Regions from separate parts of the Oceanobacillus sp. FSL W8-0428 genome, predicted to be linked through region 2. Evidence: a T-box and tRNA genes for the amino acid it is inferred to sense, from the RefSeq annotation. Region 2 holds a T-box; the other regions hold tRNA genes.
The links. A T-box is a leader RNA that pairs with one kind of tRNA and senses whether it is charged. The one in region 2 lies ahead of metG (methionine--tRNA ligase), so its partner is inferred to be a tRNA-Met.

Region 1: it encodes a tRNA-Met, which carries the amino acid that the T-box ahead of metG (methionine--tRNA ligase) is inferred to sense. The anticodon was not compared.
Region 3: it encodes a tRNA-Met, which carries the amino acid that the T-box ahead of metG (methionine--tRNA ligase) is inferred to sense. The anticodon was not compared.

The regions. Positions count from the first base shown of each region.
Region 1 covers NZ_JBBORB010000001.1:4,210,429-4,221,031, reverse strand. Annotated here, with positions in the region: gene MKY30_RS20315 (Na/Pi cotransporter family protein) at 1-1,426, shown strand, start outside; tRNA gene MKY30_RS20310 (tRNA-Asn) at 1,710-1,784, shown strand; tRNA gene MKY30_RS20305 (tRNA-Met) at 1,786-1,862, shown strand; tRNA gene MKY30_RS20300 (tRNA-His) at 1,890-1,965, shown strand; tRNA gene MKY30_RS20295 (tRNA-Ile) at 1,981-2,057, shown strand; tRNA gene MKY30_RS20290 (tRNA-Ser) at 2,070-2,162, shown strand; tRNA gene MKY30_RS20285 (tRNA-Phe) at 2,217-2,289, shown strand; gene MKY30_RS20280 (ISL3 family transposase) at 2,595-3,800, shown strand; tRNA gene MKY30_RS20275 (tRNA-Asn) at 3,861-3,935, shown strand; tRNA gene MKY30_RS20270 (tRNA-Met) at 3,937-4,013, shown strand; tRNA gene MKY30_RS20265 (tRNA-His) at 4,041-4,116, shown strand; tRNA gene MKY30_RS20260 (tRNA-Ile) at 4,132-4,208, shown strand; tRNA gene MKY30_RS20255 (tRNA-Ser) at 4,221-4,313, shown strand; tRNA gene MKY30_RS20250 (tRNA-Phe) at 4,368-4,440, shown strand; gene sodA (superoxide dismutase SodA) at 4,739-5,350, shown strand; gene MKY30_RS20240 (MFS transporter) at 5,452-6,729, shown strand; gene MKY30_RS20235 (peptidoglycan D,D-transpeptidase FtsI family protein) at 6,917-8,965, shown strand; gene MKY30_RS20230 (hypothetical protein) at 9,139-9,753, opposite strand; gene MKY30_RS20225 (hypothetical protein) at 9,766-9,996, opposite strand; gene rpmG (50S ribosomal protein L33) at 10,461-10,603, shown strand, end outside.
Region 2 covers NZ_JBBORB010000001.1:2,231,807-2,242,409, reverse strand. Annotated here, with positions in the region: gene MKY30_RS10465 (GOLPH3/VPS74 family protein) at 1-529, opposite strand, end outside; gene MKY30_RS10460 (ABC-2 transporter permease) at 572-1,183, opposite strand; gene MKY30_RS10455 (ABC transporter ATP-binding protein) at 1,176-2,045, opposite strand; gene MKY30_RS10450 (ABC-2 transporter permease) at 2,241-2,852, opposite strand; gene MKY30_RS10445 (ABC transporter ATP-binding protein) at 2,845-3,714, opposite strand; gene MKY30_RS10440 (GntR family transcriptional regulator) at 3,720-4,091, opposite strand; gene MKY30_RS10435 (YfzA family protein) at 4,449-4,703, opposite strand; gene metG (methionine--tRNA ligase) at 4,845-6,491, opposite strand; T-box leader at 6,749-7,016, opposite strand; partial or broken gene glpK (glycerol kinase GlpK) at 7,113-8,615, opposite strand; gene MKY30_RS10420 (MIP/aquaporin family protein) at 8,927-9,736, opposite strand; gene MKY30_RS10415 (AI-2E family transporter) at 10,093-10,603, opposite strand, start outside.
Region 3 covers NZ_JBBORB010000001.1:1,783,390-1,793,992, reverse strand. Annotated here, with positions in the region: gene MKY30_RS08255 (PhzF family isomerase) at 1-769, opposite strand, end outside; gene MKY30_RS08250 (MFS transporter) at 1,212-1,760, shown strand; partial or broken gene MKY30_RS08245 (CD3324 family protein) at 2,714-2,985, opposite strand; gene MKY30_RS08240 (Vat family streptogramin A O-acetyltransferase) at 3,345-3,995, opposite strand; partial or broken gene MKY30_RS08235 (Vgb family protein) at 4,011-4,903, opposite strand; gene MKY30_RS08230 (nucleoside hydrolase) at 5,536-6,423, shown strand; gene MKY30_RS08225 (aminoglycoside phosphotransferase family protein) at 6,420-7,355, shown strand; gene MKY30_RS08220 (DNA-binding protein) at 7,549-8,139, opposite strand; gene MKY30_RS08215 (hypothetical protein) at 8,368-8,601, opposite strand; tRNA gene MKY30_RS08210 (tRNA-Ile) at 8,990-9,063, opposite strand; tRNA gene MKY30_RS08205 (tRNA-Gly) at 9,074-9,147, opposite strand; tRNA gene MKY30_RS08200 (tRNA-Phe) at 9,158-9,233, opposite strand; tRNA gene MKY30_RS08195 (tRNA-Asp) at 9,329-9,405, opposite strand; tRNA gene MKY30_RS08190 (tRNA-Met) at 9,410-9,486, opposite strand; tRNA gene MKY30_RS08185 (tRNA-Val) at 9,509-9,584, opposite strand; tRNA gene MKY30_RS08180 (tRNA-Glu) at 9,590-9,664, opposite strand; rRNA gene rrf (5S ribosomal RNA) at 9,794-9,909, opposite strand; rRNA gene MKY30_RS08170 (23S ribosomal RNA) at 9,970-10,603, opposite strand, start outside.

The DNA of each region.
Region 1 (10,603 bases), 2.0 Mb from region 2:
AACTACAGTTTTGACTGTAGGACTTGTAAATGCAGGATTTATGACACTTAGACAGGCTATTGGTGTTATTATGGGTGCCAATATCGGTACTACTGCTACAGCATTTATTATCGGAATTGATATTGGAGAATATTCGTTACTTATTTTAGCACTTGGTGCCTTTACAATCTTTTTCTTTAAAAAGCAAAGGATTATAGCTGTAGGACAGGCATTATTTGGATTTGGTTCTTTATTCTTTGGACTCGAATTAATGAGTAGTGGAATGACACCGCTCCGTTCTTTAGATGCATTTCATGAACTGACGGTTACAATGAGTGATACGCCAATCCTGGGGGTTGTAATTGGTACAGTCTTTACTGTAATCGTACAGAGCTCAACAGCAACCATCGGTATTTTGCAGGGGTTATTTGCACAGGGTGCTATCGAGTTAGATGCAGCTATTCCAGTATTGTTTGGTGATAATATCGGTACAACGATTACAGCGGTTATAGCTAGTATTGGAACTTCTGTTGCCGCCAAACGTGCTGCATATACACATGTAACTTTTAACTTGATTGGTGCAGTTATCTTTATGATACTTCTGTTTCCATTTACAAATTTTGTGAGTTATTTAGAGACGGCATTAAATCTTAATAAGGAAATGACGATTGCTTTTGCCCATGGCAGTTATAATGTAGCAAATACCATTATTCAGTTTCCATTCATTGGCTTCTTAGCATGGTTGATTACTAAACTTGTGCCTGGGGATGATGTTGTTATTGAGTATAAGCCAAAGCATTTAGATTCCATTTTTCTTCAGCAGTCTTCTTCACTGGCGCTTGCCCAGGCTAAATTGGAAGTGGTCCGTATGGGGAAATATGCGTATCAGGGATTAGAAGAAACGCATAATTATATCACTACACAAAATCCAAAGAGTTCAGAGATGGCTCTGCAAATTGAGGGAGCACTAAATAACCTCGACCGTAAGATTACAGAGTATTTAGTGGATATTGCTTCTACCAACTTAACAGAACCTGAGAGTGTAGAGCATACCGGATTAATGAGCACTATCCGTGATATTGAACGGATCGGCGACCATTTTGAAAATGTTGTTGAGTTGGTTGACTATAAAATGTCAAATAAAGTTTCGCTGACGGAGCAAGCTATTGAAGACTTAAACAAAATGTTCGATTTAACTTATATGACAGTTAAGCAGGCTGTGGAATCCTTAGAAACGAATGATAAGGAAGCTGCTTTAGAAGTTATACAAAAAGAAGACCAAATTGACAAAATGGAACGTAAATTCCGTAAAAATCATATCATTCGAATGAATGAGGGGATTTGTAATGGAACAGCAGGTATCGTTTTTGTAGATGTTTTAAGTAATTTAGAAAGAATTGGTGATCATGCTGTAAATATTGCACAAAATGTTTTAGAAGAGCATTAATTATTAATTTGTATAAAAGACTCTGTCTGTTTATTTTTCAGGCAGAGTCTTTGTTAAATGAATGAATTTAATGGAATTCATACGAAAAGCAGCTTAATTTACTATTAACTAAAAGAAATTATATAAGTTTTAAAAGTTTTTGTTGAAATATGTTATATTACGTGCTATTATAATTCTTGCAGTCAACTTCTGATAAAAACTTTTGCAACACCGCAAAAAAAGTTGTTGACATAATCTACATAACATGATAAATTATATTTTGTTGCTAATTAAAAAACATTATTCCACAGTAGCTCAGTGGTAGAGCAATCGGCTGTTAACCGATCGGTCGTAGGTTCGAATCCTACCTGTGGAGCCATGGCGGTGTAGCTCAGCTGGCGAGAGCGTACGGTTCATACCCGTGAGGTCGGGGGTTCGATCCCCTCCGCCGCTACCAAAAAAATACATAAACTACTATTACATGGCGGTCGTGGCGAAGTGGTTAACGCACCGGATTGTGGCTCCGGCATACGTGGGTTCGATCCCCACCGGTCGCCCCATTAAAAATAGTGAAAGGACCCTTAGCTCAGTTGGTTAGAGCTATCGGCTCATAACCGATCGGTCGCAGGTTCGAGTCCTGCAGGGTCCACCATTTATTCTGCCGGGAGGTATACCCAAGTCTGGCTGAAGGGATCGGTCTTGAAAACCGACAGGCGGGTCAAACCGCGCGGGGGTTCGAATCCCTCTACCTCCTCCATACATATATTATAAAAGAATAATGCAGAGCTTTTCTATGGAAGTTCATCTTTTTGGCTTGGTAGCTCAGTCGGTAGAGCAGAGGACTGAAAATCCTTGTGTCGGCGGTTCGATTCCGTCCCGAGCCATCTTTAAAAACAAGCTTAAGGCTTGTTTTTTTATGCTCCTTTTTAATCCTCTTGTTTCCTTTGTTGAAATAGGTATTGCCTAAGATTGTGAAGAAAATCCGGTTAGATAATAACAGTTCTTTAAGGCAAAAAAGTTTCTTTAAATCAAAAATAGAAATAATCTATTTTTAAAATTGGGCTCTATACTGAATGTGGTGGTGCCCTCCGTTCCATCGCCAGATGGAACGGAGACAAAAAAATACACTCTATTTCCTCTCTCTGGTAACCTTGAGTTGTCGAGACAAAAGGAATGGGAGAGGAAAAGAGTGCATCATCATTTTATCACAGAGTTGTTAGGAATTAAAGATACGCATGTAGATGTGTGGGATATCAGAGAAGAAGAAAGTTATTTTATTGCAGAATTATTCACGAAACAGCGTATGCAGAAATGTCCTTTTTGCCGTAAAAGAACCAAGCGGATACATGGCTATCGTTGGCAAAGCATTCAAGGACCAGCGTTTACAACCAAGGAAGTTCATCTTTCCCTGCGAAAACGACGTTATATTTGCACGTCGTGTCATCACACATTTTATGAGCGTCTACAAATGATTCATCGGTATCAACGTTGTATGGCGAGTGTGCAAACGACAGCGATGATGCATGCAGCGGTGAGTTCCTTTCGTACAGCGGCGCTAGTAACCGGAGTAACAGTGAATCGTGTCTTACGGTGGTTTGATCAGAAGGAGTTAACTACCAGCAAAGTGTTGCCGCGAGTCATTGCGATCGATGAGTTTAAAGGTGACGCGGATGGAGAGAGGTTTCAATTGAATGTGGTCGATGTGGAGAACCGAAGAATTATCGATATCTTGCCAAATCGAAAAGTGGAAACCATTGAAGCGTACTTAAAGTCCTGTGATACAGGTAAAGTAGAAATGGTAGTAATGGATTTATCTCAAGCGTTTAAACAAGCAATTCGAAAAGCACTGGGAAATCCTCTGATTATCGCTGACCGTTTTCACTTTATGCGTCAGGCCTATTGGGCTCTAGATGAGGTCCGCCGTGAAGTTCAAAAGGAGCTGCCCAAGAAAGATCGAATTCGAATGAAACGTTCCAAAAAACTTCTGTGGAAATCATGGACAACCTGTTCAGATGATCAGAAGAAGAAAGTCGAGCAATTATTAAGGATAGATCCCCGCTTAAAGGAAGCTTATGGTTTAAAGCATGAATTGGATACGTGGTTTAAGGAAAGTGATGCGCACAACGCAACTGCTGGATTAGAAGCGTGCCTGGAGAAGTTGAATGCATCCGCGTTAGAGGGATTTCATCGTGTCGCACGTACATTTAAAAGATGGCAACAAGAAATTCTGCATTCTTTTATGTATCCCTTTAATAATGGCTACATAGAAGGCGTTAATAATACGATTAAAGTATTAAAAAGATTATCTTATGGGATTAAACAGTTTGATCGAATGAGAAAGAAAATTCTATGGCAACAAGAGGTAAAGCTTGTCTTAAAGCAAGCTTATAAATAAAGAGGTGGAGGAATGATATTCCACCACCACATTTGACATAGAACCATTAAAAAACATTATTCCACAGTAGCTCAGTGGTAGAGCAATCGGCTGTTAACCGATCGGTCGTAGGTTCGAATCCTACCTGTGGAGCCATGGCGGTGTAGCTCAGCTGGCGAGAGCGTACGGTTCATACCCGTGAGGTCGGGGGTTCGATCCCCTCCGCCGCTACCAAAAAAATACATAAACTACTATTACATGGCGGTCGTGGCGAAGTGGTTAACGCACCGGATTGTGGCTCCGGCATACGTGGGTTCGATCCCCACCGGTCGCCCCATTAAAAATAGTGAAAGGACCCTTAGCTCAGTTGGTTAGAGCTATCGGCTCATAACCGATCGGTCGCAGGTTCGAGTCCTGCAGGGTCCACCATTTATTCTGCCGGGAGGTATACCCAAGTCTGGCTGAAGGGATCGGTCTTGAAAACCGACAGGCGGGTCAAACCGCGCGGGGGTTCGAATCCCTCTACCTCCTCCATACATATATTATAAAAGAATAATGCAGAGCTTTTCTATGGAAGTTCATCTTTTTGGCTTGGTAGCTCAGTCGGTAGAGCAGAGGACTGAAAATCCTTGTGTCGGCGGTTCGATTCCGTCCCGAGCCATCTTTAAAAACAAGCTTAAGGCTTGTTTTTTTATGCTCCTTTTTAATCCTCTTGTTTCCTTTGTTGAAATAGGTATTGCCTAAGATTGTGAAGAAAATCCGGTTAGATAATAACAGTTCTTTAAGGCAAAAAAGTTTCTTTAAATCAAAAATAGAAATAATCTATTTTTAAAATTGTTGTTTTATAAGGAATTGACGATAGAGGTGAGTGCAAAATATTTGCAAGAAATACTTTCCTTTGATACCTTAATAAGTGAAGAGCTTAAAAAAACATCATTTATTTAGAGGAGGAGTTACACATGGCAAAATTTGAATTACCAGAATTACCTTATGCATACGATGCATTAGAACCAACTATCGATAAAGAAACAATGAATATTCACCATACGAAGCATCACAACACCTACGTTACAAAATTAAATGATGCACTAGACGGACATGAAGATCTGCAAAATAAATCCGTAGAAGAGCTTGTCAGCGATTTAAACGCGGTTCCTGAAGACATCCGCACAGCAGTACGCAACAATGGCGGTGGACATGCTAACCATAGCTTTTTCTGGAAGACACTGTCACCAAATGGCGGCGGAGAACCTGCAGGAGAGCTGGCTGATAAAATCAACAGCAAATTCGGTTCTTTAGACAAATTTAAAGAAGAATTTGCAGCTGCAGCAGCAGGACGCTTTGGTTCTGGCTGGGCATGGCTGGTATTAAATAATGGCGAGCTTGAAATCACAAGCACACCAAACCAGGATTCACCATTAACAGAAGGCAAAACACCATTATTAGGATTGGATGTATGGGAGCATGCATACTATCTTAAATATCAAAATAAACGCCCGGAATACATTTCAGCATTCTGGAATGTAGTAAACTGGGATCAAGTAGCTAACAATTACGAAGCTGCGAAATAATAAATAATTACAAAAAGCTTGCAGAAATTTAAACTTCTGCAAGCTTTTTGTATAGATACGATTCCTTCGCTAAAAATAAAAGGAGAAGGAGTCGTTTTCTTATGCAATTACATCAGCAATATAGAAGATACAAAAACCAAAAAGATGAATACAGGGACTTGTGGATGCTACTGTTGATTGGAGTTTTATATGCAGCCGGGATCTTTTTATCAAATACTTTTGTAAATGTGTACTTATGGAAGCAATCCGGCGACTTTTTTGTGATTGCTAACTATCATTTAGCGAGCTATGTATTTCAAGCATTGTCGTTTATTTATGCAGGGAAATTATCGAAAAAAATAGATCGTATCATTATATTAAGAATCGGGATACTTTTCTTATGTTTCTTTTTCTTATTTGTTCTTTGGATTGGTGAGCTTGCAGCATATTATAATTTTATTCTCGGCTGTTTATTGGGAATAGGTTATGGTTTTTTCTGGCTGGCTTATTACCTGCTGACTTTTGAAATTACAGAACCAGATACGAGAGATTGGTTTAATGGTATTTCAGGCACACTAACGTCATTTGCAGGGATGATTGGGCCATTACTTGCTGGGTGGATGATTTCAAAAATGGCTGGTGATGTTGGTTATACTGCTATTTTTATTATTTCCTTAAGCTTATTCATTGCGGCAATTGTAGCCAGCTTTTTCATCATACGTAAGGGGAGCAGAGGGAGCTTTGCTTTAGCTGCTGTTATAAATGAAAGAAAGAGAAATAAAAATTGGAAGCGTATTTTACATGCTCATTTTTTCCAGGGGCTAAGGGAAGGGATATATGGTTTTTATATTACCATTTGGATTTTCCTTGTTACAAACAGTGAGCTTGTGTTAGGAGTTTTTAATTTATTTCTTTCAGGCTTATCGATCGTCTTTTATTTTGTCGCCTTAAAATGGATTAAGCCGTCTTTAAGAAAAAAAGCAATTTTGTTTGGCGGCATTCTGCTGTTCACCTCTATCTTTATTATTATTTTTGAAATGAGCCTTTTCTGGTTAATTATATATGCAGTAATTATTGGAATTGCATTTCCCATTTTAACTGTACCGTATGAATCACTTACCTATGATGTGATTGGCAGAGCCCGTATGGTAGAAGAAAGACGGGTGGAGTACATTGTTGTCCGGGAAATTTATTTAAACTTAGGCAGAATCGTTTCGATTATGGTATTTATATTCGGGATGTTTCTATTTCCGCATGATATGATTATTCCAATATTACTGATTATTTTTGGTGCAGGGCATGCGATTATTTATTTTTGTATCCGAAATATTTTTATCGGGCCAACAAAAAAACAAAAAATAGCATTAAAAGAAGATTTCACGGACGAAAAAAGTCGTTAAGTGTGGTAGAATCAAACAGTAGTATTGATAACTGAAATGTTTAAAAAGATACGTCTATAATTTAAATTTTTTTTGCTTTTTAAACAAATCATAGAATTAATGCCATATAAGGCCAAAATATATGTAAAGGGGGAGCAAAGTGGTAGACAAGAAGAAAAAGAAAAAACGGGCCCAGCTTCCGGTTCGTATGAATATCCTTTTCTTTGCCATCTTCTTATTATTTTCTGCACTCATACTTCAGTTAGGTGTTGTTCAAATTTTAAACGGGGAATCTTATCAGGAAGAAATTGAAAGAACGAATTTAGACACGACAAGTGTACCGGTGCCCCGTGGAAAAATATATGACAGGAATGGGAATATCATAGTAGATAATGAAGCCATGTATTCCATTACTTATACGCCCCCCAAAGGTGTTCAGGCAAAGGATCGCTTGAAGGTGGCTGAAACCTTAGTTAATTTCATCGATATGAGTGATAAGAAAAAAATCGATCGAATAACTGACAGAGATAAAAGAGAGTATTATTTATTACTTCATCAAGAGGAAATAGAAGAACGATTAGAAGAAGTTGATACAGAGGAGATGGATGCTTCCGAGGAATACGCTGCCACATTGGATTTAATTACCGATGAAGAAATTGCAGATTTTTCCGATGAAGAATTAGAAATTATCGCTACAAAAAAAGAACTGGATAAAGCATATGCACTGACCCCGCAGGTAGTGAAAAATGAGGGCGTAACAGCAGAGGAATATGCTGCTGTAGCTGAGCATCTGGATGAGCTTCCCGGAATCAATGCCACAACAGATTGGAATCGTGTTTATCCGAATGGAGATACGTTATCGACTATTTTAGGGAGAATTTCCACTCAGGAGCAGGGAATTCCCGCAGAGGACTTGAGCGCTTATTTGACAAAGGGTTACAGCCGAAATGACCGGGTCGGCAGAAGTGGACTGGAAGAGCAATATGAAGACTTTCTGCGCGGCCGTAAAGAGCAGATTCAGTATACGACACGTCAGAATGGGACAATTATCGGCTCCGAGACCATTGTTGAAGGAGAACGGGGCAAAGATTTAGTTTTAACAACAGACTTAGAATTCCAGCAGGAAGTTGACAAAATTGTCTTAGAGGAGCTGAAAGCAGCGAAAGCAAAGAATCCTTATGACAACCGGTATCTAACAAATGCGTATGCTGTTGTAATGAATCCGAAAACAGGAGAACTTCTTGCTGTTTCCGGTGTGAATTATGATAAGGAAAAAAATGAATATAATAATGCTTCCTACATGGCTTTATCTAATGCAACAGAACCCGGCTCCAGTATTAAAGGGGCAACTATACTTGCCGGATATGATGCGGAGGTTATTTCACCTGGAACAACTTTCTATGATGCACCAATAACATTGGCAGGAGGCTTAACAAAAAAATCTGTATCATCTATGGGAAGTGTAGATGACCTGAATGCATTAAAGCGGTCTTCCAACGTTTATATGTTCTATGTTGCCCTGCGTCTGGGTGGAGATTACCGTCATCCATTGCCTAATAATGCCACATTAAATATAAATAAGGCTGAGACATTGCAGACCCTGCAAAATTATTTCAATCAATTTGGCTTAGGGGCATCGACAGGAATAGATTTTCCAGATGAAAGTACCGGAGTAAGAGGTCAGACACCAGAAAACCCAGGTAATATTCTTGACTTCGCAATCGGTCAGTATGATACGTATACCACCCTGCAGCTCGCACAATATGTATCCACCATTGCCAACGACGGTTACCGTGTCCAGCCGCACTTTTTAAAAGAAGCTCGTGATCCCATTGCCTCTTTAGACGAGCTTGGACCATTGTATTATACAAAAAATACAACGGTAATGAACCGGATTAATATGACAAATGATGAAATCAGCCGTGTGCAGGAGGGCTTCCGCCGTGTATTTCAAGAAAATGGAGGAACAGGATACAGTTATTTTGGTAAAAAATCATATAATCCAGCTGGGAAAACAGGTACAGCTCAGACTTCTGTTTATGAAAATGGACAGAAACTGGCTGATCTCAATAACCTGACAATGGTTGGTTATGCGCCGTTTGATGACCCTGAAGTTGCCTTTGCAGTTGTTGTACCGAGTGTAGGAATAGGTGCAGGGGACGGGGTTAATGGTAAAATTGCTTCGAGGATTTTAGATGCCTACTTTGATATTAAAGAGGATCATGATGAAGAAGCAGCTGATTCTTCTGATGAATAGCGAAAAAGACGCATAGGAGACTTTCACCCTTTAATTTGGGTGAGAGTTTTTTATGTACAAGCTTTATTTATTGTATTGTAATTGACTATGGGGCTTCTGCAGATTGAAGTTGTCTTTCAAACAAAAAATGAGCAGCTCTAGATTGAGCAACTCATTTTTTTATTAAATCATATTTATTCTGAGTAGGTAGTAATAATGTCACCAATTTCATCGAAAGACATTTCGCTGTCCACTTCATAAGTTCCAGGCTTTACGCTGCCGCTTAAATCATTGTCTTCCAAGAAATCATTAAAATCTCTTGCATCATCAATAATCCCGGCATCTTCTAAAGCATCACTGATGTTAGAAGGGGGCGCACCATTTTCTAATGTAATTTCAACGTCAATTACATCTGAGTCTTCGGAGGATTCTTCATCTTCATTACCTTCATCATTATTGTCTTCCTCGTCTGCATTTTCGTTGCCTTCTTCGTCATTACTATTTTCATCATTGTTGTCTTCATTTTCATCAGAATCATTGTTTGAATCTGATTCATTATCGGCTTCAGAGTCATCTTCTGCATTTCCATCAGAATCAACCTCGTCAGCTGCTTCTCTATTCACGCTATATGCAATATATTCGTCTTGTGTTAATACAGCATACCCTTGATTTTCCAGTGCAGAAATCAATTCATCCGGTTCCATATCCTCGAGGCTGCCCGAGGATTGATTACCAAATATATATATAGCGAGAAGCAGGAGACCGCTTGTCAACAAACCGACAGCAAACGCTCTAACATGTTGTTTCATGATAATACTCCTCTAATTATTATTTTTAAGATCAGACGGTGCTGCTTCATCAGATATGTTTTGAGGCAATAATTCTTCTTCTAAAACAGAAACCTTCTTCTTTAACTGGTATGTATCTTGCATCGTAGTAATGGACAATTGTTCTAGCTGGCTTTCGACTTCTTCCAGACGGTCGTTAATAAAGAATGATAGAATAAATAGAACAACCCCAATGACGACAACTGCCAAAATGGCAAATAGCATTTTTATTTCCCTCCCTTTATGAGGATGTTCAAAAAGTCCCCAAATGATAAGCTGCGAATCTCTGCGTTGACGCGTTTTTTACGATACTCACGTATTAAAAAGCATAGAAGAACTTCTGTTAAAATCGTCCACGTCCTGTGGACAACACAGAAGTCACCACATCCTGTGGAAGTCCGTTCGTAAAAACCACGTCGTCTTGATCTTCTTGCTTCTAATTTAGAAACTTTTTGAACACGCACTTTATGTATCATTTATAGTTATACCATAAATTAAAAGAAGTGACTATGCTAAAAGCACGATAAATCATGACAGGGAGTTGCTTTAACCCTGATAAAACATGGGGCGAAAAGTTTTATCATGTTTTTGGTATAATCCTTCTTGATAAATAGATGAAACTTTGATAATATAATTAAAGTCTGTACAGTTATGTAAAAAGGCAAGTTGAAAAGTTTGGAGGGATAGATATGCGCGTAAATATAACGTTAGCTTGCACGGAAACAGGAGATCGTAATTATATTTCTACAAAAAACAAACGTACAAATCCTGAGCGTATTGAGCTTATGAAATACTCACCACGTCTTAAAAAACATACCCTACACCGTGAAAC
Region 2 (10,603 bases):
GGAATACGATGCGAAGTAAACTGCTGATATGAACAAGTGACATCAATACAACGATTCGTTCTTCTTCTTTTTCTAAGAGATCTTGTTTTTTACTTTTTCCTAAAACCGTCCGAAAGTTTTTTCTCATCGTTCTGTTAAAATCTGCTTGATTAAAGGTGTACGTATAAGATGGAAACATACCTAGAATCCGCTTTTCTTCCATGTTACCTACACCAGCCTGCTCTAATTTATCAGCAATTTTGCGCGGAAGATTTTTGTATGAACGTTTCAAAGCAGAAACCCAATACTTTGGTGTTTTCTTATTTTTAAGCCGCATAATCTCTATTGCTTCTTTCAGCAGCGGATCTTCCACTTCTGTATGAACGACTTCCATCTTAGATTGACGCAGCTTAACTTTATCTTCCAGCATAAGCTCTGCCAGTAAAGCGCCGCTTAAACAATAGGGCAATGCGGAGGAAGCACGCCCATAAGGTTGATTGGTTTTGGGACTAATGGATAATAAGAAAAGTTGCTCAGCTAATAAAAGCATGTTTTCCCCTCCTTTTCAGTTTCTATTTTTAATATTGCAGCGTTAAAAAACTTTACTTTGATAAATAAATTGGCTGATTATCCAGGATATGAGATATAAACCAATTGCTATAGCTGCTCCGCTAAGATAGAGCATTGTTGTTGATAAGCTTGTAATAAAATCAGTAATTGTTATAAGGTTTCGCTCCAAGAAACGGGCAGCGGGCTGAAAACCTATTGCTAAAGCAATCATCCCGATAAACATCACTACTCCGATATAAGCAGGCTTTAAAATATAAAATAACGGGAACGCGATAGCTGCGAAAATGAAGAACAATCCAGCCGCTATAGCCATATCCATCATGTCATAACTATAATCAAATAAATAGAGAACAGCCCCAGCCATCGCCATCGATAAAACCATATATACCATAGCTCCAATATATCTGGAAGTAACAATCAGCTTGCGTGTATATGGCAAAGAATTAAGAAGAATATTTGATTCTACCATGCCATCATATACATAAGCATTTGCCGATATATAAGCACCGGCTACCAGAAAAATAAAAATCGGGCTAATATCTCTTGCAAAGAGGATAAGAAAAATAATTAATGGAATAAATAGGATAATCTGTGTCTTTTGTATAATTAAATCTTTTTTTATCAAATTAAACATTTTGGTGTTTCGCTCCTTTCGCATAAAACATAATATCCTCTAATGTAGCTTCCTCAACCACAACACGATCTCCCAACAAAATCTTTACCTCAGCCGCATCATTTGTTAAAGCTTGGAATCCATAAGAAGAACGCTCTGTCTTTATAAACAATTTTTCTGTATCTTGATTAAGTAAATCAATACTTCCTTTTACCAAAGCATAACGATCCTGTACATTCTGCATTGAGTCATTAAAAAGAATTTTTCCCTTTTGAATAAACGTAATATAATCTGCAATCCGCTCTAAATCGCTGGTAATATGCGTGGAAAAGAATAGCGTTCTTCTGCCATCCTCCATAATTTCCTGCAGGATGTCTAAAAGTTCTCTCCGAAAAACCGGGTCTAATCCCGCAGTCGGCTCATCCATCATAATAAATTCTGCATCATGGGATAAAGCCATTGCCAAGGAAGCTTTCATCTGCATCCCTTTTGAAAAAGTTTTAATTGCTTTATTTAAAGGTAATTCAAATATCTTGATATAGTTATAGAATGTCTTATCATCCCAATTTTTATAAGCTGGCGCTATAATTCGCCGTATATCTTTTAAATTTAAACTTTCATAAAACACATTGCTGTCGTAGACAAAGCCCATACGCTCCTTGATTTCTTTCTCATTACTGGCATAATCCATCCCAAAGATTTTTACTTCCCCTGTATCAGCCTGTAAAAGATTCATCATCAGCTTCATTGTCGTTGATTTACCGGCTCCATTAGCACCGACAAAGCCTGTTACATACCCTTGTTTTATTTGTAAATTGATATTTTCCAAGGAAAAATCTTTAAAACATTTGGTTACATTTTTAAATTCAACTATATTTTTCATACGTATTACTCCCCTCATTATTTTGCATCTAAACTGACTATTGTATATATACTATATTAACACTATATACATTATTAAAACATCTTTTTATTTTCTTTGCAACTACAAAAATGATTTTTTCGTAAAAAAAAGACCCTGGCTTTATGCTCAAGATCTCTGACAAATATTTATTCAAATATGAAATATTCATATCTTTTAAAAGGCTTTCCTTTGATAAATCATTTGGCTAATCAGCCAGGAAGCTGCATACAACACAATGAGAATACCTGCACTGCTTAAATAAAGTATAGTAGTGGATGCACTTGCGAAAAACTGAACGATTGGGGTTAGATACTCGCCCAAAAATGTTATTGCCGGCTGACTTAAGATAACTAACAGAATAAATCCTATCACAATTGCTGTTCCAATATATCCCGGCTTCAATAGATAGAACAACGGAAAAGCAAACGCAAACATCGCAAGCGTAATTCCTGCTCCAATTGCTATATCTGTCCAAGTGAAAGCTCTATTAAACAAAGAAAAAAGAACAATGGTGATACCGATAGATACCGCCATATAAAAAATAGCGCCAATATATCTAGAAGCAATAATTTGCGTACGTGTATAAGGTAAAGAATTCAATAAAATATTTGTTTCTGCCTTTTCATCATACGAATATGCATTTATTGGAATAAAGAATCCAGCAAACACAATAATAAAAAAGGCAGAAAGATGTGAACCAAAGATAATAAAGAAAAGAATACATGGAATGAATAAATACAACTGAAATTTCTGTATAATCAAATCTCTCCTGATTAAATTAATCATAATGACTATCTGCTCCTTTCATATAGAACATAATCTCTTCTAAACTGGCTTCTTCAATCACAACATGATTTCCGAAGACTTCTTTCACTTTCGTCGCATCCTTTGTTAAAGCCTGAAAACCATTTGGAGAACGATCTATTTTTATAAAATAAGCTTCCGTGTCTGGATCAAGTAATTCCGTACTTCCTTTTACTAATGCATACTGCTCCTGCAGCTCATAAATAGGTTTATCAAAGAGGATTTTCCCTTCGTCAATCAGTACAATATAATCGGCAATCCGGTCGAGATCGCTTGTTATATGTGTGGAGAAGAGAATCGTTCTTTTTCCGTCTACCATTACTTCCTGAAAAATATCTAAAAGCTCCCTGCGAGATGTCGGATCCAGGCCTGCAGTGGGTTCATCCATAATAATTAACTCCGCATCATGGGAAAGAGCAATTGCAATAGAAGCTTTCATCTGCATCCCCTTAGAGAATTTCTTAATCGGCTTATTTAAAGGCAGCTCAAATTGGTTCACATAAGCTTTGAATTGCTGATGATTCCAACGTTTATAAGCAGGCGCCACAATCCTGCTGATATCCTTCAGATTCAAAGATTCATAAAATATATTACTGTCATAAACAAAGCCGATACGATCTTTAATTTCTTTTTCATGACTGGCATAATCCAGCCCGAATACACTTACTTCTCCATTATCCGGCTGCAGCAGATTCATAATAAGCTTCATTGTCGTCGACTTGCCGGCACCATTTGCTCCAATAAATCCAGTTACAAAGCCCTGTTTTATTTGTAAATCCATATTATCTATCGTGAATGCCTTCAATGCTTTCGATACACCACGGAGTTCTATCACATTTTCCATTCCCATCACTCCTCGTACAACAGCTTTAATAATTCCTGCAGTTCTTCATAAGGCAGACCGATTTCTTTACTATTAGAAATAACCGCGCTCAGCTGCTCTTCAATTACTCTTAATTTCTTCTCCCGAATCACATCTAAATTTTGTTCCGCTATAAACGAGCCTTTTCCGACAATGGAATAGATAAATCCCGCTTTCTCCAATTCTTCATAGGCCCGTTTTGTTGTGATCACACTTATTTTCAAATCCTTTGCCAGCTGTCTGATGGAAGGCAGTGCATCTCCTTCCGCCAGCTCGCCTGAAAGAATTGCTGTTTGAATTTGTTTTAAGATCTGCTCATAAATTGGCTCTTTGGAGCTGTTTGATATGATAATTTGCATGTCCATACCTCTTTTTCTGATTGTATATCTACATTATACACAGTATGAAGTATTGAATAAACTCATCCAGCTATAATGAAAATATTTGATCCAATTCGAGAAGTAAAAAAAGAGTAACTATCGTCTGCGTAATAAAAAATTAGGACTATTAAAATTAAGAAGACAAATAAAGTAGATTTAAGAAAATGAACAGACTTCGTAAATTTTGTATCCAGTAACGTTCTCAATTGTTTCAGACATTCATCATGCATCATCCCGTTTTGTCCATTCTGAAATATTGACTGGAGCAAAATTCATTCATATATATTCTTTCCTCTTACATAGTCAATCTGCTTATAAAAATTCTCAATCAGAAACTTATTTCCTGGCACGTACTTTAAAGATAATTTGATAAAAAGGAAATAATATTATATGAATGGTGGCAAACAGTAAAATCACATTAAAAAATGGTATTTCGTAAAAATTAAACCATCTTGTAAAAATATCTTTCTGCAGCATTTCATTCCCAAACTTACCAAATTCAAAATCCATAACCAAAGGCGTGCCATCAACAATCATCAATATTAAATTGAGACTTATAAAAAAACCAATCTGAATTACCCATGCTTTCATTTGCATTCTCTTCACTTAAACTATTGTATATATACTATATTAACAGTATATACAAAATAAAGTATTTTTTTCAACCATAAATTATAAAATCGAAAAAGACCTTGAATAAATTCCAAGATCTTTTAACAGTTGTTGAGTCATTCAATTTAAAGCAGATTGCTGCACCAGCTTCTGTTTCTCCTCTTCAATCTTTCCTTTATCTATCCTTTCAAAAAGCGCCACAACTTTGTTCACCTGCTGCGGAAGATTACTTATTTCCTCCCATACCAGCTCTTTGATTGACAGCATTTCTTGAACCTGTTTTGTAGAATAAGGCAGAAATGGATACAACAGCTGCGTCGTATTTACAATAATATACACACAGGTTGCTAAAGTTTTATCAGCTTCCTCAGGATTTTCTTTTACCTGCTTCCAAGGTGCCTGAAAATCAAAATACTTATTTGCTTCCCGTATAAAGTCAAATATCTCGCTCAATGCCTGCTTCAATTTCCCTGTTTCCACAAGCTCTCCAATGACTGGATAAAGTTTTTTTACTTTATCCACTATCTCTGCTTCTGGATCTGCCTGAGGGATATTCGAATCATTATTTTTCTCAATAAGCTTCAGTGTACGATTGATAAAGTTTCCATACGCCCCTAATAATTCACCGTTATGACTAAGGATAAATTCCTGCCAGGAAAAATCCGCATCCCGGTTTTCAGGAGCATTAATGGTCAGGAAATAACGCAGTGAATCCGGGTGGTAGGTATCCAACACATCCTTTATCCAGACAGCCCAGTTATTGCTGGTAGAAATCTTTCTTTTTTCCAAAGTAACATATTCATTGGAAACAATATGGGTAGGAAGCTGTTTCTCCCCAAGTGCCAATAATAGAGCTGGCCAGATAATGGTATGAAACGGAATATTATCCTTTCCATGTACATAGTAAGCTTTTGTGGAATTATCAGGTTGCCACCATTTATCTATATCTTGCTGATGCTCTTCTCCCCATGCCTGACTCGCGGTTAAATAACCCGCAACAGCCTCCAGCCATACATAAATTTTCTTCCCTTCGAATCCTTCTACAGGAACATCAATCCCATTAGGAAGGTCTCTTGTCATTGCTCTTTCCTTCAGCCCTTCCCGCAAATAACGCTTTGAAAATTGAAGGGCATTATCACGCCAGCGTTCTTTCTTCTCTGCTTGATTGACTGAGGAAGTAAGCTCATTTGAAAAATTGCCAAAGGAAAAGTAATAATGTGCTGTTTCACGTATCGCCGGCTCTTCGCCGCAAAGCTTACATTTTTTATCCTGCAGTTCAAGCGGATCAAGAACAGCAGAGCAATGATCACACTGATCTCCCCGTGCATTTTCTCCACAGACTGGACATCGTCCTTCTACAAAACGATCTGGTAAAAAGCGCTTATCCTTTTCACAATATGCCTGTTCTGTTGTTTTCTCCTCTAAATACCCTTTATCAAGCAGGTCTAAAAAGATTTTCTGTACTGCCTGATGGTGGAATGTGCTATCTGTTCTCGTGTAATAATCGTAGGAGAAGCCTAGTTTTTCAAAGATGTCCACAAACTCCTGATGGTATTTTTCAGCAATGATCTCAGTTGTCGTCCCTTCCTGTGATGCACGGATAGAAATCGGTGTTCCATTACAATCACTACCAGAAACATACAGAACCTCTTCTCCCTTTAAACGATAATACCTTGCTAAAATATCCCCCGGCAATAAGCTGGCAATATGCCCTAAATGAAGGGAACCATTTGCATACGGCCATGCGCCGCCAATAAATACAGCCATTTCCAACACTCCTCATTTTTATTAATTCAATAGATACAGTTATGAGATAAGGATATTAAGAGGATGTTCAAAAAGTCCAATAAAAATGACACGGCGAATTTCTACGTTGACAATTTTTTCCGATACTCACGTATTATGAAGCATACGCTCCGTCCGTAAAAATTTGTCGCCTTGAACTTCTTGGTCCTATTTATCGGATTTTTTGAACACGCACTTTAAGCAATAAAAAACGCCCTAAGCTTCTTATGTCAAAGAAAGCTTAGGACGAGTATTCCCGTGTTACCACCTAATTTTCACAGACTGCTCACACAGTCTGCCTCCTTCTGTACGTCTGGTGAGTTAATTTCAGCAGATTATACAGTTGCTATTGTAACGAGTGCCTCTCGTCGCAGCCTACTATCCGTTTTGGAGTTCAGTGCGCAGCTCAAAGGTCATTGTTCAATTGGGGGTTTGCTGCCTCATTTCCACCAGCAGAGACTCTCTTTTAGCGCTTCCCAATTTACTTTTCCTTCTCATTGCCTGTTTAACTATTTGTTTTAGTTTACTCTTATTGGACAATATTATCAACTTATTATTTAAAATTAAGTAACCTGCCCAAGTCATATACATGATAAAGCAATATTATTCTTCCAGCTTAAACACACGAGTTGCCTCGACAGCTTTTTGCCAGCCTTTATATAATTTTTCACTTTCTTCATTATCCATTTTGTCCTCGAATGTTTTCTCTACCTTCCATTGCTTAGCTATTTCCTCCTGGCTCTCCCAGAAGCCGATAGCCAATCCGGCCAGGTATGCAGATCCAAGTGCTGTTGTCTCCTGAATCACAGGACGTTCAACGGTTACATCCATAATGTCACTTTGGAACTGCATTAGGAAATCATTTTTCACTGCTCCACCATCAACACGAAGCGTTTTTAATTCCATATCAGAGTCTGTTGCCATTGATTCGATTACATCTCTGGTCTGATATGCCAGTGATTCTAATGTCGCACGGATGAAGTGCTCTTTTTTAGTTCCTCTTGTCAATCCAAATACAGAACCTCGTGCATCACTATCCCAATATGGCGTTCCTAAACCGACAAAAGCTGGTACTACATACACACCATCTGTTGAATCTACACGTGTCGCAAAATCTTCACTTTCAGGACTGGATTCAATCATTCTTAAACCGTCGCGCAGCCACTGAATAGCAGAGCCGGCTACAAAAATACTTCCTTCGAGTGCATAGGTTACTTTTCCATCAACTCCCCATGCGATCGTAGTTAATAACCCACTCTTGGATTCTACAGGTTTTTATCCTGTATTCATTAATAAGAAGCCACCTGTGCCATATGTGTTTTTCGCCATTCCCTGCTCAAAGCATGCCTGCCCAAATAAAGCAGCCTGCTGGTCACCTGCAATACCTGCAATCGGAACTTCCTCACCAAAGAAATGGTAAGATACCGTTTTTGTATATTCTTCAGAAGACGGACGAACCTCTGGAAGCATCGACTTCGGTACGCCCAAAATGTCTAACAGCTCTTCATCCCATTCTAAGTCGTAAATATTAAACATCAATGTTCTGGCAGCATTAGAATAATCAGTAATATGGGTTTTCCCGCCTGAAAACTTATAAATAAGCCATGAATCAACTGTACCGAATAACAGGTCACCAGCTTCTGCTTTCTCTCTTGCTCCCTCTACATTATCCAGAACCCATTTCACCTTAGTTCCTGAGAAATACGGGTCAATTAAGAGACCTGTTTTACTACGGAATGTATCCTCGTATCCTTGTTCTCTTAACTCCTTACAAATAGGCTCTGTTTGACGGGACTGCCAGACAATTGCCTTATAAATTGGTCTGCCAGTATTCTTGTCCCATACAATTGCCGTTTCGCGCTGATTGGTAATTCCAATCCCTTCTATCTGACTCGCTTCAATTCCAGTTTTATTTAACACTTCTGCGATACAGCCAAGCACAGATGTCCAAATTTCATTTGCATCATGCTCTACCCAGCCCGGTTTCTCAAAATATTGCTTAAATTCCTTTTGAGCTGTATCAATAATTTCCCCTTTATTATCAAATACAATCGCCCGTGAACTGGTTGTTCCTTGATCGATTGAAAGAATATATTTCTCTGCCATCCCTGATTCCTCCATTTTTAAATTTAGAAAGTTACCTGATTTAAAAGCTCAGATTTACTTATCACGTTTAGTACGCCCTCTTATATTGCATTCCCTTAATTCTTTTTTCTATTCCTGTCTTTCGCATTGTAACTGGCTATAAAACTCCCTCTTCGAGAATAGAGGAAGTTCGAAAATTCTAATTAGGAGATCAAATAGCCAGTAACGGCCCGATTGGTTCGGGCCTACAGGATGTAACACGACGTCGCAAACTTAGCCTTTGTCCTTTAGACAGCGGAGGAAGGAAAGCCCCCGCCGATTGAAGTTTCATTTTATGAAACAGAATGCTGCGTCCGCTTTTGTTCATTTACAAAAGCTGATGCAAATATGACAACTACCACAATAGTCATAATCCTAAATCCTGCACCCATACTTCCATCAAAAAATGCATGGTAGAAAAAGGCACCGTATACACCGCCGATTATTGTGCCAATAACAGGTATCGGCGCATAGCTCCAATCCGAACCGCCCTTACCTATAATTGGTAAAATAGCATGTGCAATTCTTGGGCCTAAATCCCGGGCCGGATTAATCGCATAGCCCGTCGGTCCACCCAAGGACATACCAATCGCAACAATTAATAAACCAACGATAGCTGGATTTAACCCCTCTGTGAATTCGTTTGCACCAATAAATAATAAGCCCATAACCAATACAAAAGTTCCGATTATCTCACTTACTAAATTGGCCGGATAGCTCCTCACAGCCGGACCTGTTGCAAATACTCCCAGTTTTGCTCCTTTATCCTTTGTTTCTCTCCAATGCGGGAGATACTGAAAGTAAACAATAATTGCGCCGATGATAGCGCCAATTAATTGACCAGATATATATGCCGGCACTTTTGCCCAAGGAAATTCTCCAATCGCTGCAAAGCCTAATGTTACGGCAGGATTTAGATGAGCATCAGATATATTACCTACTGCATAGACCCCCATCGTTACACCTAACCCCCAGCCTAGTGTAACAAGTACCCAGCCGGCGCCAGCTGCTTTTGATTTTTTTAACTCTACACCAGCGACAACGCCTGCCCCTAATATAATCAGAATCATTGTCCCGATTAACTCTGCCATAAATTCAGACATGTTTATCTCCCCTTTGCTAAATAGATAGTTCTACTTGAACTTTACAAGTTCGGGAAATAGGAAAAAAGCTCACACAGATGTAACCGCATTCTCCTTGCTGAGAAGGCGGCCTACTGTGTGAACTTCATCTCCTACACAATCCTTAACTTGTCTTTTAACACCTTACACCAGAATTAAAACGCTGTCAATAATTTCAATTTTACAGCTATGCAAGCACTTTTTATAATTTGAAACTTATGCCTTTGAATAAAAAAGCTCCAAATCTCCTGCCAAAAGGGAGGTTTGGAACTTTTTATATTCTCACTATCCGGCTATTTACAAATGCAATTTCCAGCAAGTCATTCAACTTTTGTAAATTACTTTTTTTGACCAGTATTGCCATTTTCTTCTTCCAAATCATCTTCATATAAATTACTGCGAATTTTAAAGAACTCGAAGGCGTGTGTCACAAATACTTTCAATAGAGCGTAACCCGGGACTGCTAATAAGATACCGACAACTCCAAATAAATTTCCGGATGTCAGGATAATAAAGATAATCGTAATTGGATGCACGCGAAGGTTTCTTCCCATAATCTGCGGAGAAATAAACTTTCCTTCAACAAGCTGTACAATAGTCCAAACAATAATCAGCTTGATAACCATAAATGGAGAAGTAACAATTGCAACGATTAGAGCAGGGGTAATCGCAATCGCCGGTCCAAGATAAGGAACAACATTTGTAAAAGCAGCAATCAGTGCTAATACTGGAGCATATTCCAGCCCAATAATGGTAAACCCGATATACATCAGTACACCTATACAGAAAGCAACAATAATTTGCCCGCGAATAAAGCTGCTGATTTGATGATTCATTTCCTTCAAAATA
Region 3 (10,603 bases), 450 kb from region 2:
AATGAAACATTCTCCCTTTTAATGGCATCAACTGATGTTGAACTAGATAAGCACCTGCAGGACCATGGGCATTTCCGGTAACAGGATCTTCATTTATTCCGATAGCCGGTGCAAACATTCTTCCGTAAGTTAATATATTGGTATCTTTTGAATCAAGTGTAAAAACAAAGTATCCATTACACTGAATATGTTTACTAAGCTTAACAAGCAAATTCATATTAGGAGATAATTGATTAAGCTTATCTCTTGATTTAATACCAATCAGTACTTTCGAGTGTCCAGTCGAAACGATTTGAATCGGACACTGATTATGAAGTGCATCCGGTGTAAGATCAAAGGCAGAAAGCAGTCGTTCTTTATCAATTCCTTTAATGATCGGTCCAAATTCAATTTTCTCTTGCGTTATAACGATTTGATAATCATTATTTTTTTCTGTAATCTCTATAGGTAATATTCCGGCTTCCGTTTTAATTTTGATTCTTGAAAAATCAGTCATATTATTGTGATGCGCCCATACATAGAGAGCAGCTATGGTGGCATGTCCACAAACAGGAACTTCGGTAGTTGGCGTAAAATACCGTACCCTAAAATCATGATTAGATGATTCTGGAGGAAAAATAAAAGCCGTCTCCGAACAATTAATTTCCCGGGCGATATTTTGCATTTGATTAACATCTAAACCTTCTGCGTCCAGAACTACTCCAGCAGGGTTTCCCTGAAACTTTTCTTGCGTAAAAACATCTACTTGATAAATTTGATATCTTTTCACAATAACCTCCTATAAGGCGATAAATCATTATTTAATTACTTTGATTTTACATTTATTTATGGATAAGATTCATCCAATTTAGAATTGGTCTTAACCCATTTTGGTTAAAAAGATAAAAATTCCTTTTTCCCTCCTTGGCTAAAAAAATTATTTCATTTTTTCTCAGTTCTTTGAGATGATAAGACAATTTAGTATTTGAAATTTGGACCTCCTCTGCTTGTAAAATATTCAATATATCCTCTGGACAAAACCCATCTTTTGATTCGAGTGTATCCGGTAAAAAAACTCTCCTTTCCTGATCAAATCGCAACATCTCAATTATCCGAACACGTATTGGATCCTGAAGTACTTTAAAGACGTCTGTTACTTTAATATTATTCATAGCTTTATTATAATCTTTTTCTCTTGACATTTCAAATATATTTGAAATGAGTTGATTTCTATGAAATATTCACAGCAAGAGCTGATTAGTTTAGTAAGTATTTGTATTGGCACTTTTTTAATTATCTTGGATACAAACATTGTAAACATTCTTATTCCTGAATTACGAAGAGAAATGGATTTAACAATCTCCCAAACATCATGGATCGTCAATAGCTATGTTCTGGCATTCGCTTCGTTGATATTATTATTCGCCAGAATCAGTAAGCGAATAGGTGCAAAAAATGCATTTATTTTTGGAATTACTATTTTTATGATTGGCTCCATATTATGTGGTTTATCAGATGTCTATGTAGAGCTAGTCATTGCTCGTATTATTCAAGGAATTGGTGCTGCTTTGTTCGCACCTATCGCAACAAAGCTTTTATCATCTACCGTAACAGAGCCTAAAAAACGAGCTATTGCTTTTGGCGTATGGTCAGGTACTTCAGGTATGGTATTCGCATTTTCACCAATGGTCGGCGGATTTTTAAATGAGCTGTGGGGATGGCAGAGTGTCTTTTTAATCAATATTCCTTTTTCTTTGATCGTTATTTTAACCGCATCATAGCTATCAAAGACGTAAAAAAGGAACAAACATCGCTATTTATGAAGGAACAGATAATGATTGTTCTGTTGATGTTGACATTTGTATATATTACTCATGAATACAAAAGAATGTATGAGACCCCGTTTTTATTGATAGCAGGAATTCTTTTGCTGCTGATTTTGGGAAGTATTTATAGCAGGAAGTTTCAACAAAACCTTACGCATGTTATACAACGACAAATGTTTTCAAGGCTAAACATTTCCAGTTTATTAAATGGATTCACATACAATTTTTCGATATATGGGATAATGTATTTTCTGTCTATTTATTTCCAAGATAACCTATATCTATCTTCACTGGAGACAGGTATTAAATTTCTGCCCTTAACCGTATCAGCCATGTTGATATCCTCATTTTTATCACTAATATTAGTTAACAGGATTGGGCAAACATTTACACAACAGCTGTGTTTATTTGCAATTATTTGCGGCAGTTCCATATTGTGCATTTATTTTGGAATTTCGGGTGTGCCCAGTTTCATTTTAATTAGTTTCATTCTTTTAGGTTTCTCCGGGGCAATAGCACCGGTACTAATGAATACAGCATTTTTGACGACGAGCAAAATGTACCACAATGAAATTTCTTCTTTGGTTAATCTACTTCGTCAAATGGGCAGTATTATCGGGATTATGATTGTTTCTATCATGTTACATTTTTTCGAATCTAAAATAGCTATCTTGTATTTCCTGCTGTTGACAATGTTATCCTCGTCTATAGCTTATCTGTACTTAGTCTGGGCACATAAAATGGAGGAAAGATCATTCAAATGCAATGATAAAATAACTGGCTCCCATACTAATAAGGGCGAGGGGTGAGCTGTATAACAGCTTTTATACTTCATCTATATATAAAATAATTTATAATCAAGTATGCACAAAAAAGACCTGAGGATGATTTTCTCCTCAAGCCCTTTGTTATTTTGTATTTTTTGAGTAAACAATTTTTTTAATACTATCATAGGAAAGACAAAAAGTTTCTGAGAGTTTATCAATAGATATTCCAGCACTGAATTTCCTGCTAATTTCAGCGTTTCTTTGATCCAGATATTCTCTGGCCCCTGTTTTTTCTCCCCATTTTTTCTTTCCTCCCGCATTTTCGGAATATAAATTAACTCGCCGTGTACATATCTCTGTATTTCTTTAAGTAACTCTTCTGGGAAAACATAATCAGCTTTTATATATCTCATTCTAACTCCGCCTCTTAAAAATGTAATTAATTTTAAAGCAGCAAAGTTTATACTATAAACTGTTCCTATCAGGCCAGTTAGGCGGTTATTATTTTACTCCACACAAAGTACCACTATTGTTCATAATATAGACTTTGCGTGGAGTTTAACAAGTACCATACCAATCATTGGAACTCTCGAACTCACTGGAATCATCTCCTTTTTTCACTTACCATATATAATTGTTTAACTTTAAAAAACCGCTTTAGATACTTTTAACATGGTATTGAAAACAGAATTGTTTCCAAAGCCGTTACAGGGTTGATCTCTCCTGTAAATCATATACATCTTTCGGAATTATAAAATGAACATAAATTTATTTAATAACCGCCCTTAGAAACCTTCCTAAGCACTTCCATATCTAAACCAAGAATAGCATCCATATGATTGTTAATAACCTGAATATCTAAATCCCACCACCTTATCTGTAACAACTCTTTTATTTTAGATTCAGAAAATCTTTTTTTGATTTGATTAGCAGGATTTCCTCCCACAATGGTATATGGTTCAACATCTTTTGCTACGATTGAGCCGGCTCCAATAATCGCTCCATCCCCTATGGTTACACCAGGCATAATCATAGCATCCATACCGATCCAGACATCATTACCAATAATTGTATCTCCCTTTAGAGGCAGCATATCCAGCGAGGGTGTATGCTTTTCCCAGCCATTTCCGAATATATTAAAAGGGTAAGTAGAACCATCCATGCGATGATTCGCTCCATTCATGATAAAAGTAACTCCAGGCCCTATCGAAGAAAACTTTCCGATAATCAATCTATCCCCTATTAATTCATAAAGATATAAAACTTGATCTTCAAAAGACTCTCCATTCTTACTGTCATAATACGTGTATTCACCAGCTTCGATATTCTTTTTTGTCAGCAATGGTTTGATAAACTGAACATTTTTATTTCCAGCTATCGGATATATTTGATTTGGATCCGGCCCTTTTATTATTTCTGTCATATATTCACGCCCTTTTTATGAATTTTTTCTAATACAGCCTATTTTATTACACTCTAACGCAAACCATATCTCTCCATCTTCATTGCATGTGATGCCATGAGGTTCTGAGGTTGATGTTGGAATGTCATATTCATTTATCTTTCCATTTGTAAGCGAAATCTGACCAATTTTATTTGTCCCCACTCCGTAAACCATATATCATTATTTGTTCCTGGAGCAATCGTATGCGGACGTGCATTTGAAGCTGGTATATCAAATTCTGTAATTTTCCCATCTGTCGTGATTCGCCCTATTTTATTTCCAATGATTTCGACAAACCAGACAGCATCATCTGAACCAGTAGTAATACCGACCGGGCCTGATGATGCTGTTGGTATAGGATACTCTGTTAGCTCCCCTGCATCTGTAATCCTTCCAATGACATTATTTTAATTTTCAGTGAACCAAAGTGCGTTGTCTGAACCCAAAGTAATGAAAGCAGGATAGGATTCCTTATTGGGCAAATCATATTCATGAATCATACCATCAGCGTTCAGCTTTCCTATACGGGCTCCCTTCATTTGCGTAAACCATATATCACCATTTAGTCCCTCTGCTATTCCATACGGTTCTGAATCAGGATACGGCAATAAGTATTCTGTAAAATTACCTGCTGTTGTCAGTTTCCCTATTTTATTGGCAGCATTTTCTGTAAACCAGATATCACCGCTGGATGAGACAGTTAAGCACATCAGCTTTGCGTTTGGAGTGGGTACTTCATACTCTTTTATTTCCCCATTCTTATTGATGCAGCTTATTTGGTTTGCTTTATATTGGGTAAACCAAATATTTCCGTCTTTTGCTGCAGCAATACCATAAGGACCGGAATCAGCTTTAGCGATTGTAAATTCTGTTATATTCATTTTCATCCTATTCCTCCATTTAACCATTAGATTTTTTAACGAGCTTCTTAAACGTATTATCCAGCTATTATAGAGATAGACATATTAAAAACCCCCAATTCATATTCTGAACAGGAGGTAATCATAAATAACAAAAAGAAAATACCTTTTGATTATTATGAAGTACATGATGAATCCTATTCGGAAAATGCAATGTTATAAATGTCAGGTTTCTGAATAGGAGGATGATGTACCAATATTTTTCTGTTTCGTATTATTGGAGTAAAAAAGCACAGACTTATCCTATCCAGAAAACGTTTCGTGACCTATAACGAATGTTTTTCTTATAAATAGGATTAATAAATCATGTACTCTTTTCACCCTTTCAACGTTTATCTGCTTTAAGTTTAAACATAGTGGTTTATAAAAATCAAGCTATTATTACATCTGTTAGCAAATAATATAAGTTTTCATATAAAAATACCTCCACCAACTGAACGTTTATGAATTTTGTATCCCAAAGAATGCCTAAAATTAACCTCACTGGCTCTAAACATCATTTGTTACGTATGATACAATCATGAAAAAGGAGGTGCAGCATGGGGATTTGCAAAGAACTCTTGTATTAAGAATTTCTATTATTACAGGAGGTATTTATTATGAAAAAAATATTACTTGATACAGATATTGGCGGCGATATTGACGATGCAGTGTGCCTGGCATACTTATTAAATGAACCTCAATGCAGTTTAATGGGGATTACAACCGTATGCGGTGAACCAGAAAAAAGAGCCGCTGTTGCTGATGCGATCTGCAAAGCAGCTGGCCGGGAAATCTCAATTGTTGCAGGCCTGGATACAACACTGCAACCTGTACCGGTATATCCAACGCCGGACGGTGCTTCGGCATTATCTAATTGGAAGCATAATACCTATAAAAAAGCGGATGCTCCAGCGTTCATGTATCAACAGATTAAAGACCATCCACATGACATTACTCTAATCGGTATTGGCAATATGACGAATATTGCTGCTCTATTTCGTGACTATCCGGACGCTCCCGGTCTATTAAAAGGTCTATATCTGATGAATGGATATTTTGCAAAAGAACCATTGCCTGAGCCTTGGTATAATTGGAACTCCTGGGCAGATCCACTGGCATCAAAAATCGTGTTTGCTTCCAACGTAAAAGCCCATAAAGCTATTCCACTTGAGGTTACGGGGAGGCTTACTATTGAAGCAGCACGGGCAAATGAATTGTTTCACACAAATTCAAGTTTAACCAAAGCAGTTCTCGACTTTGGGAATGCCTGGTTAGAAAGCTCCAATCAATTAACGTTACATGACCCTTTAGTGGCCGTTTCCATTTTCCACCCGGAAATATGCCAATTTGAAAAAGGCTTTGTCGCCGTTGAAACAAATGAGGAATCATCGATGGGTTCCACATTCTTTACAACAAATAAAAATGGAAATGTAGACATTGCAAGAACGGTAGATAAAGAAGCTTTCTACCACATCTTATTATCTACATTAAATAAAGTTATATGAAGTATGAAAGAGAAATTCCACCACTTGTAATCAGCAGAGCCACTGCCAATGGTGAAGCCGGGAAAAAATGGCTGGAGAAACTGAACGATGTTATTTTAGAACTTGAAAACCAATGGAAAATTAAAGTTGGACAAACCTTATTTGGCGGTTCAACTGCTTTTGTAGCAAATGCAGTAAACGGGCAAGGAAACGAGTATGTAATAAAAATGGAAATGCCTGATAGTGTCTGGCAAGTTGATTTTTCTAATGCGATAAAAGCTTTAGAGCTGGCAAACGGCAATGGATATGTAAAATTATTTGCCTATGATTACGATAAAAAGGCTTCTTTATTAGGACGCCTCGGGAAACCTTTAAAAGAGACTGGCAAACCAGTTCTTGAGCAGATTAACATTATTTGCTCAACCTTACAAAAAACATGGACTGTTCCTTTCCAGCATTCCACATTGCAAAGCAACAAAGAGGTTTTTTCTTGGTTTAGCGGGTTTATTGAAAGCACCTGGAAATCGTTAAATTACCCATGCTCAGAGGGGACGATTGCATTTGCCTATCGTTTTCTCCACTCAAGACATAAGGAAGAGAATCCGAAAAATCATGTACTCGTTCACGGGGATGCCCATAACACGAATATTTTACAAGATACATCCAAAGAAAATCAGTTTAAATTGATTGATCCAGATGGCATAATCTACGAAAAAGCTTATGATTTAGGTGTTTTGATGAGAGAATGGACTGAAGAATACAAGCACCATCCTGTAGAAAAAGGTATGGAACGGTGTGCCCATTTGAGTATGCTAACAGGTGTGGACAAACAAGCCATTTGGGAATGGGGCTTCCTTCAGTGTGTCTCCACTGGATTATTATTGCTGGCAATTGACAATAAATCCGGTAAAGATTTGTTAGCAGTTGCAGAGGCTTGGTCAGATAAAAGGTAGCTGTTTATTCTTTTAGATTACTATTACAAATTAGGGCAAGAGTCTATCTTAAAAAACTTTAGATGCTCTTTGTCAATTAAACGATACAAATAACTTTTTAATAGTCAAGAAAACCGGATTTTTATACGAAACACCGGTTTTCTTGACTTCCACACAAATTAATCCAAAAAGCATTGTCGATCATGAAACCGAATTAATATTGGCCCGCAAAATAAGTTGTAATCATTTTAATCTTAGCGTCTTTTTTATTGCTGGCAAACCCAAAAAAATCTGCAATATAAATCTGTCTGCCATCATTTAACGTCATGGTTGTATGTGAAGCTCCTTCTTTACCATGGGTAAGATTCATAGCTATTTCCACGCTGCTGACAGGGTAATCTGTTTCAGATACTTTTTGAGAAAAGTTCAGAAATCCATGAATCTCCTCCCTATTAATCACACACCATATAACGTCCTCCGTTAAGACATCTTTTAATATTTCTTCCTTGCCGGCGGCACGCCCTATAATAAAATCACGAATAATTCTTCTTTTGGGGGCATTGTCACATTTTAAATCACCAAGAACTGCAAAGTCAGGAGTGAATGAGAGCTGATTACTCTCCGCAAACTTTAATCCTTTTTCTGTTAGTGTATCCCTTAATATGCTGACTGCTTTTGGTCCGACACCATGAATTTTAAGCAGTGTTGTTTCATCAAGCCTAGCAGCATCTTCAATTGTTTTAATATTTATATGATGAAGGGCATTCATTGCAGGCTTACCGATTTTAGGAAGTGGACTACTCATGGGTAACTAAACTCCTTCCGGGAAATAAATATATTATTCCAGTTTAACATTTATTTTGGTCTTCCGTTACTATTGAAAGGGGCACGATAAACTTATCTGTCACATTTTTGAATGCCGAACTAAAAGATGTTTCTTCTAATGGCTACTTGATCATCCCATCTAGCTGCAATGCAGTTTTAACAGCACAAATAAGCTCATTTTTCAACATTAGCTCTATTATTATTTTCATTAACTCTTAACATCAATAAAACGCAGCATTCCTTTTTCAACAGATATCACATCATCCTGATTAAAAATAATACAGGCTTTTCCTCCAGCATGCTTATCAGAATCAAACTCACCAAGAACTGTTACGTAACCCTTTTCAAAAAAATAAATAAGATGTTTGTCATTTTCCTCTGATTCAAAGGCTGCTAAATCATTATGTAAATACGCTCTCATTGGTTTGTCGTATAATTGCATGTATATTTCTCCCTTTAAAGATAGTTTGAAAAACCAATTATAGCATCCTCATAATTTAGTTTGAAGCTGAGGGCTAATTTTATTTTGAAATAAATTTCGATTGAATGTGCTATATACGGCAAAAAGGATTTTGAAGAGAAAAATGGAGCAAACAAAGAGGGAAAGTTATAAATATGTATGCAAAAAAAAAACTCTCTCACAACTTGTCTTCTTTACGGGAGTAGCTTCCAGTCATCGAGTAATTTTCCTAAAAAAAGACCTCATAGAGAGGGTTTAAATCATTGACCCGCAGCTTAGAAGGCTGTTGGGCATGAGTTAAGGTCATCATGATAATTCTTATATTAACATACAAATGTATGAGATTTGCATCATAAATATATATAAGTAATGGGCCTGAGTGGACTCGAACCACCGACCTCACGCTTATCAGGCGTGCGCTCTAACCAGCTGAGCTACAGGCCCACTTTAATAATGGAGCGGGTGAAGGGAATCGAACCCTCATCATCAGCTTGGAAGGCTGAGGTTTTACCACTAAACTACACCCGCATATTTAAGATGGTGGCTCGGGACGGAATCGAACCGCCGACACAAGGATTTTCAGTCCTCTGCTCTACCGACTGAGCTACCAAGCCAATTAACTATTATGTATGGAAGAATTAAAGGGATTCGAACCTGTGACTCTCTAATTACAAGTCAGCGGTTCTATCAGTTGATCCAAGGTGGTATATGGCGGTCCGGACGGGACTCGAACCCGCGACCTCCTGCGTGACAGGCAGGCATTCTAACCAGCTGAACTACCGGACCATTTTGGTTGCGGGGGCAGGATTTGAACCTGCGACCTTTGGGTTATGAGCCCAACGAGCTGCCAGACTGCTCCACCCCGCGATATGAATTTATAAGTCTTATATGGTGGAGGATGCAGGGCTCGAACCTGCGACCCCCTGCTTGTAAGGCAGGTGCTCTCCCAGCTGAGCTAATCCTCCATTATTGGTGACCCGTACGGGATTCGAACCCGTGTTACCGCCGTGAAAGGGCGGTGTCTTAACCGCTTGACCAACGGGCCAGGTATTATTTTCCAGTTAATAGGAAAATAAATAATTTCACAGGCAGATTTTAAAAGTTAAACTTCAAATCTACGACCAGTCGGTTATTAACCGAAGTTCTACCATTAAGGTACTGTGAAATAAGGATTGCCTGGCGGCGTCCTACTCTTGCAGGGGGAATCCCCCAACTACCATTGGCGCTGAAGAACTTAACTTCTGTGTTCGGCATGGAAACAGGTGTGACCTCTTCGCTATCGCTACCAGACTTATTTATTTAGGATTTGCACCCTGAAAACTAAATAAGAGTAACGTGACATCAAAAAACTTAGATAAGTCCTCAATCGATTAGTATCCGTCAGCTGCACGTGTCGCCACGCTTCCACCTCGGACCTATCAACCTCATCGTCTCTGAGGGATTTTACTCACTTGAAGTGATGGGAAGTTTCATCTTGAGGGGGGCTTCATGCTTAGATGCTTTCAGCACTTATCCTTTCCACACGTAGCTACCCAGCTATGCTCCTGGCGGAACAACTGGTACACCAGCGGTGTGTCCATCCCGGTCCTCTCGTACTAAGGACAGCTCCTCTCAAACTTCCAACGCCCACGACGGATAGGGACCGAACTGTCTCACGACGTTCTGAACCCAGCTCGCGTACCGCTTTAATGGGCGAACAGCCCAACCCTTGGGACCGACTACAGCCCCAGGATGCGATGAGCCGACATCGAGGTGCCAAACCTCCCCGTCGATGTGAACTCTTGGGGGAGATAAGCCTGTTATCCCCGGGGTAGCTTTTATCCGTTGAGCGATGGCCCTTCCATGCGGAACCACCGGATCACTAAGCCCGACTTTCGTCCCTGCTCGACTTGTAGGTCTCGCAGTCAAGCTCCCTTCTGCCTTTACACTCTACGAATGATTTCCAACCATTCTGAGGGAACCTTTGGGCGCCTCCGTTACCTTT